Regions from separate parts of the Brevibacillus sp. HD3.3A genome, predicted to be linked through region 2. Evidence: riboswitches for the same ligand, from Rfam matches in the RefSeq annotation. Region 2 holds a riboswitch; the other holds the start of a gene.
The links. A riboswitch is a leader RNA that binds a small molecule or an ion and turns the genes downstream of it on or off. The one in region 2 is predicted to bind glycine.
Positions count from the first base shown of each region.

Region 1 (3,252 bases), 910 kb from region 2:
GGCTTATGCTTGGTTATTTCGCACGTTTATAAAAAGGAGCGGCAACAACAACAGCTTTCAGTCGTTTTCCGCGAATTTCCACTTCAACCTCTGTGCCAATCGCCGTGTGCTCGCTTTTGACCAGGGCCAGACCAACGTTTTTCTTCAAGGTCGGGGATTGTGTCCCTGTGGTCACTTCTCCTACCAGCTCTTCTCCGACATAGACCGGATAGTGCGTGCGCGGAATGCCGCGATCGATCATCTCGATCCCTACCAGCTTGCGAGGCGCGCCGTTTTCTTTTTGCGCTTTCAACACCTCTTGGCCGATGAACGGCACTGCTTTATCTACCTTCACCGCGAAGCCGATACCCGCTTCGATCGGTGTAATGTCCTTGCTCAGTTCCTGACCGTACAGTGGCAGCTTGGCTTCAAAGCGCAGCGTGTCACGCGCCCCCAGTCCGCAAGCAACCAGACCGTCTTCTTTGCCTGCTTCAAGCAGGGCGTCCCACAGCTCTGCCGCACGATCCGCAGCCAGGTAAATCTCGAAGCCATCTTCGCCCGTGTAGCCTGTACGGGATACCAATGCCGGAATACCGCTAACCTCTACATCGCGCTCAAAACGGAAAAAGCCGATTTGGGACAGATCCGTTTGGGTCAGCTTTTGCAAAATCGATTCAGCCAAAGGCCCCTGGATCGCAATCTGCGCCGTTTGCGGCGAGATATTTTCGATCGTGACGCCCGGAATCAGGTGCTCCTGCAGCCATGCATAGTCTTTGTCAATATTGCCAGCGTTGATGACAAGCAGGTAATGGTCGTCTGCGTATTTGTAAACGAGCAAATCGTCGACCGTACCGCCGTCCGGGTAGCAAAGCACGCTGTATTGAGCTTGTCCCACTGCCAGCTTGGAAACGTCGTTGGTTGTCACGCGCTGCAAGTATTCGAGCGCGCTCTCGCCTTTTACGTCCACCTCTCCCATGTGGGATACATCAAACAAACCTGCTTTCGTGCGAACAGCTTCATGCTCCTGACCAATGCTGGAAAACTGTACAGGCAGCTCCCAACCGCCGAAGTCGATTGTTTTGGCGCCGTATTTTGCATAGGAATCAAACAGTGGCGTTCTTTTCAGATTGGACATGTGTGGCACCTCCTAAAGGCAGATAGTCGGCATTTTTCCCCATGAAAAAACAGAGGCGAAAAAACGGGTACACCAAAAGAAAGGTGCCCATTTCTCCTCCTCTGTCCTTGGTACCTGAGAGTTACCTTGCCAATCAAGCTCGGCGGGGATCACCGGGCTTGCAAGTTTCCCCTTTGGTGGCTCGACATGCGAGCTCTCTCCAGAGTTGCGTCCAGTAGAGGTTCTTTTGCCTGAGAGATTCACCGTTACCGGCTTGCTCCTTCGGCGCTGCAGTGGTTCACGCAGTCTCTCCCTGCTACTATCATTCGCGTTGGTTAGATGGTCATACATAAGTTTTTGCTATGATTTCCATACTAATGAACGAACTTCCTCTATATCCTACCATGAGAGTCGACAGTTGAAAATATGCAAATTAACAGTCAGATCAAGAAATACTTAACAAAGTGATGAACATTACCCATAATGTTAAGTTTTTTGTTAAAACGCATGAAAGTTATGGCAGAGCTGTGTAAAGGAGTAACGTATATGCCGAATGTTCCTGTTTCATTTGACACGAGCTGGATATCGCCGCTGACCGAGCGGCTGCACGAAGATGGTCCATGGGACAAGTGGGAGCTGTTCAAGCTGGCGCTGGAAGCAGAAGAAGCGATGGCGGTTCGCGAGTTCGATTCTTTGCAATGCCTGAACTACTTGCCGCTGCTCTCGCCTTTTCCCCATCAGCTCCAGACGGCGGAACGCGTGCTGAATGACATGCGCGGCCGCGCGATTCTCGCGGATGAAGTCGGATTGGGCAAGACCATCGAGGCAGGGTTGATCATGAAAGAATACATGGTCAGAGGCTTGGCGAAAAAAATTCTCGTCCTCGTTCCCGCCTCTCTCGTCATTCAGTGGACAAAAGAACTGCAACAAAAATTCGGCATTCCTGCCGTCGCGCAAAAAAAAGAGTACATGTGGCGTCAGCACGAAGTCGTCGTCGCCTCCATCGACACGGCCAAACGCGACCCGCATCGCCGCCATGTGCTTGATATCGACTACGACATGCTCATTATCGACGAAGCGCACAAGCTCAAAAACAAGCGAACCCGAAACTATCAATTCGTGAAGGAAATTCGCAAAAAATACTGTTTGCTGCTCACCGCCACCCCTATCCAGAACGAGATGGACGAGCTGTACAACCTGATCAATTTGCTCAAACCGGGGCATCTGGGCCACTCGACGTCGTTTTCCACCAATTACGTCGAGGGAAAGCGCCAATCGAAAAACAGCGAAAAATTGCGCGAAGAAATCGAAAAGGTCATGATTCGCAACAAGCGAAGCGACGGCGGCATCCAGTTCACCAGCCGCCGCGTGCAGTCGATTCCCATCGAGCTGACGCAGGAGGAGATGGAGCTGTACGAGGGCGTCACGCGCTTTGTCCACGATCAGTACAAGACGGGAACCGGGCTGTTCAATTCGCTCGCTCTCATCACGCTCCAGCGCGAGGTTTGCTCCAGCAAGGAAGCCTCCTTCATGACGCTGTACAACATGCATCAACGCACCAGCGAGGAGTCTTTGCTGCGGGCGCAAATACTGGAACTGGTGGAGATGATCAAGCGGATCGAAACGCATTCCAAGGCCGCCAAAACGGTCGAGCTGATTCAGCAGATCAACGACAAAGTGATCGTTTTCACCGAATATCGGGCCACGCAAAATTACTTGCAAAAATATTTGCATGACCACGGAATTACCTCTGTGCCGTTTCGCGGCGGCTTCAAGCGCAGCAAAAAAGACTGGATGACCGATCTGTTTCAAAACCGCGCACAAGTGCTGATCGCGACAGAAGCAGGCGGCGAAGGGATCAACCTGCAATTTTGCAATCAGGTGATCAACTACGACATGCCGTGGAACCCGATGCGTGTCGAACAGCGAATCGGCCGCGTTCACCGTCTCGGGCAAAAGCGGGATGTGCACATTTACAATCTGTCCACGGTCGGGACGATCGAAGAACATATTCTCAAACTGCTGTACGAAAAAATCGATCTGTTTGAAATGGTCATCGGCGAACTCGATGATATCGTCGAACGCCTCAACCTGAGTTCCTCGCTGGAAGAAAACTTGACGCAAATTATTATGGACTCCGCATCCACGCGCGAAATGGC
Region 1 covers NZ_CP085874.1:2,416,125-2,419,376, reverse strand. The annotation lists gene gcvT (glycine cleavage system aminomethyltransferase GcvT) at 14-1,114, opposite strand; glycine riboswitch at 1,323-1,419, opposite strand; gene HP435_RS11880 (DEAD/DEAH box helicase) at 1,640-3,252, shown strand, end outside.
Region 1: it holds a riboswitch for glycine, as region 2 does, so the genes downstream of both, gcvT (glycine cleavage system aminomethyltransferase GcvT) here and HP435_RS07425 (amino acid permease) in region 2, are expected to answer to the same signal.

Region 2 (3,252 bases):
TCAAAATATGGTCGGTGACGATCAGCGGACGCTGCACCCCCAGCCGGGCGACTTCCTCTGCAAGCAATGCCAGCGAATCGCGGCCTGTGACCAGCTTGTTCGCAGCAGCAAATGTAGAAATGTTCATGTTGTCACTCTCTCCCTTCTCTGTGCTGCCACTTAAAAGCAACTCCCGTGCCAAAGCCTTAAAATTCGCTGCACTCAACCTCGTTTGCTTCCGGCGAAATGGTAGATTTCCGCTCGCGAAACCACCTTTTCTCACATGTTCGTCACATTTTTCACTCTCGCTTTGCCCGGAACCAAAAGCAACCGTTTTCATCCGATCACCGATCATGTTTCAAATCAAAATACATCATATTGATTTGTTTTCGAATCAAATTGTTGTTGATTCTTGCCATCTCCCTTGTTTGTTGGACTTCAATCGGTCAAAAATGTTTTATGCTTAAAATAGTCTGTTAATTGGCAATTTTCGTTTGACAAGCTATTTGGAATAATTTACTATCAAAAGAACGCATGCGAATATCTATCGCGGATGAATATTGCGGGAGAGACTAAACTTACCGTTTAGCACCGAAGGAGCAAATCCTGACCCCCAGGACAAATCTCTCAGGTAAAAGGACCGCAATGGGACGCATCTCTGGAGAGAGCCATTGGCCACCAAAGGAGTTAAACACTCTCAGGTAAAAGGACAGAGGAAAATAGGAACCAGCCTATTTTTCCCGTTCCTTTTTTTATTGGCGAAAAATAGGATTGCTGCTAGAAATCGCTGCGCTTTCAGGGGAACAGCCACATCCCCACTCGGGCAAACAAGGAGGGAGCAACCGGAAGCAAACAGCAAAAAATAAGGACTCACTGAAAAATGTAAGCGTTTTTTCCGTTGGAAGTAACTTAATGATGTATTTATTCTGTACAGCTATGTTACTATGAGAATTATAAAGAACCATAAACTTTTGTGAAGAAAAAGTCGTCGAGCAAGTAGTTGTCTTTCCAAGTAACTGTGCAGAATCAGACAGAGAGAAAGAGGGGGATCACATGGAACAACAAAAATTGGCGAGAGGTCTGAAAAACAGACACGTTCAACTCATCGCAATCGGTGGAGCCATTGGTACCGGACTATTTCTGGGTGCGGGAAAATCCATTCACCTCGCCGGGCCATCCATTTTGTTTGCGTACCTGATTACTGGGATTATTTGCTTTTTGATCATGCGCTCGCTCGGTGAACTTCTCCTGAGCAACCTGAACTACCATTCCTTCGTCGACTTCGTAAAAGACTACCTCGGAAACATGGCTGCGTTCGTCACAGGCTGGACGTATTGGTTTTGCTGGATTTCGATTGCCATGGCCGATTTGACGGCTGTCGGCTTGTACACACAGTATTGGTTTCCGGGAGTGCCGCAATGGATGCCGGGGTTGATTGCCCTCGTAATTTTACTTTTCATGAACCTGGCAACCGTGAAGCTGTTCGGAGAAATGGAGTTTTGGTTCGCGCTGGTAAAAGTCATCGCGATTCTCGCCTTGATCGTCGTCGGTATCGTCATGATCGTCAAAGGCTTCTCTACCAACTCCGGCGCTTCCAGCTTCACGAACTTGTGGAGCCATGGCGGGATGTTCCCGAACGGAATCAACGGCTTCTTACTTTCGTTCCAGATGGTCGTCTTCGCGTTCGTCGGCATTGAACTGGTCGGGCTGACTGCCGGAGAGACAGAAAATCCTGAGCGCGTCATTCCAAAAGCGATCAACAACATTCCGATCCGCGTCTTGCTGTTCTACGTCGGTGCGCTGATCGTGATTATGAGCATCTACCCATGGAGTGCGATCGTTCCGACAGAAAGCCCGTTCGTGCAAGTGTTTGCCGCAATCGGAATTGCTGCCGCTGCGGGAATCGTCAACTTTGTCGTACTGACCTCCGCCGCTTCGGCATGTAACAGCGCCGTCTTCAGTACAAGCCGGATGGTCTACTCTTTGGGCAGAGAACAAAACGCGCCTGCGGCCATGACCAAGCTCACGACTCGCCAAGTTCCTGCCAATGCCCTGTTCTTCTCTACCGTCGTCATTCTCATCGCCGTTGTATTGAACTACATCATGCCAGAAGGCGTCTTCACGCTGATCACGAGTGTCTCGACGGTTTGCTTCCTGTTCATCTGGGGCATTACGGTCATTTGCCACCTGAAATACCGCAAGACAAGACCAGAGCTGGCAGCGCAAAACAAATTCAAAATGCCGCTCTATCCGTTTGCCAATTACTTGATTCTCGCTTTTCTCGCGTTCATTCTCGTCGTGCTCGCACTTGCTGAAGACACGCGCGTTGCCTTGTTCATCACACCTGTCTGGTTCATCATGCTCGTGGTGATTTACAAGCTGCGCAAAGCGAAAGTCGATCAGGTCAAAATTGCCGAAAACTCGTAAGCGGTAAGCGACACAACCAAAAACCACATTCATGAACGAATGTGGCTGCATGAGTAAAACAAACATCCCGCGATGGCGTCAGGCGCTCGCGGGATGTTTTCCTATTCGTTCAACTCCGGTTCGCTGCCGATGTGCAGCTGCCACTTTTTCATCTTCTGGACGAGCGCACTTTGGCTGATCCCAAGCGCTTCTGCTGCCAATCTGGTCGTCCGGTGCGTCTGGATCGCTTGGCTGATCATGCTGCGCTCCAGTCGTGCCACCGCATCGCGCAACGACGTCGGCTCCGTTTGCGGAAACACCTGTTGCAAAAAGCCGGGCAAATCTCCCACGTCAATCGTGTTGTGAAAAGTCGTGACAACCAGCCGCTCGACCAGGTTCGCCAGCTCCCGGATGTTCCCCGGCCAACTGTAGTTGGTCAGCCACTCGTAACACTCCAGCGTCATCGTTTTTTGCTCGTTGTACTTTTCGTTGAATTTTTCCAGATAGGACTCAAGCAGCGGGACAATCTCTTCCCGGCGCTGCCGCAGCGGTGGAACCTCGAAAGTGACGATGTTCAGCCGATAGTACAAATCCTCGCGGAACAACCCTTCCCGCACCAGCGTAGCCAAATCCCGATGAGTCGCCGTGATGATCCGCACATCTACATGTCGCACTTGCGTGGAGCCGACGCGCATGAATTTGCTTTCCTCCACGACCTTCAACAGCTTGACTTGCAGCTCCAGCGGCAAATCGCCAATCTCGTCGAGAAAAAGCGTACCGCGATGGGCGCTTTCCAAAATGCCGACCTTGCCTTGCTTGAGCGCTCCCGTAAACGCACCCGGCTCGTAGCCAAACAGCTCAGCCTCC
Region 2 covers NZ_CP085874.1:1,502,929-1,506,180, reverse strand. The annotation lists gene HP435_RS07430 (iron-containing alcohol dehydrogenase) at 1-127, opposite strand, end outside; glycine riboswitch at 533-632, shown strand; gene HP435_RS07425 (amino acid permease) at 1,033-2,406, shown strand; gene HP435_RS07420 (sigma-54 interaction domain-containing protein) at 2,508-3,252, opposite strand, start outside.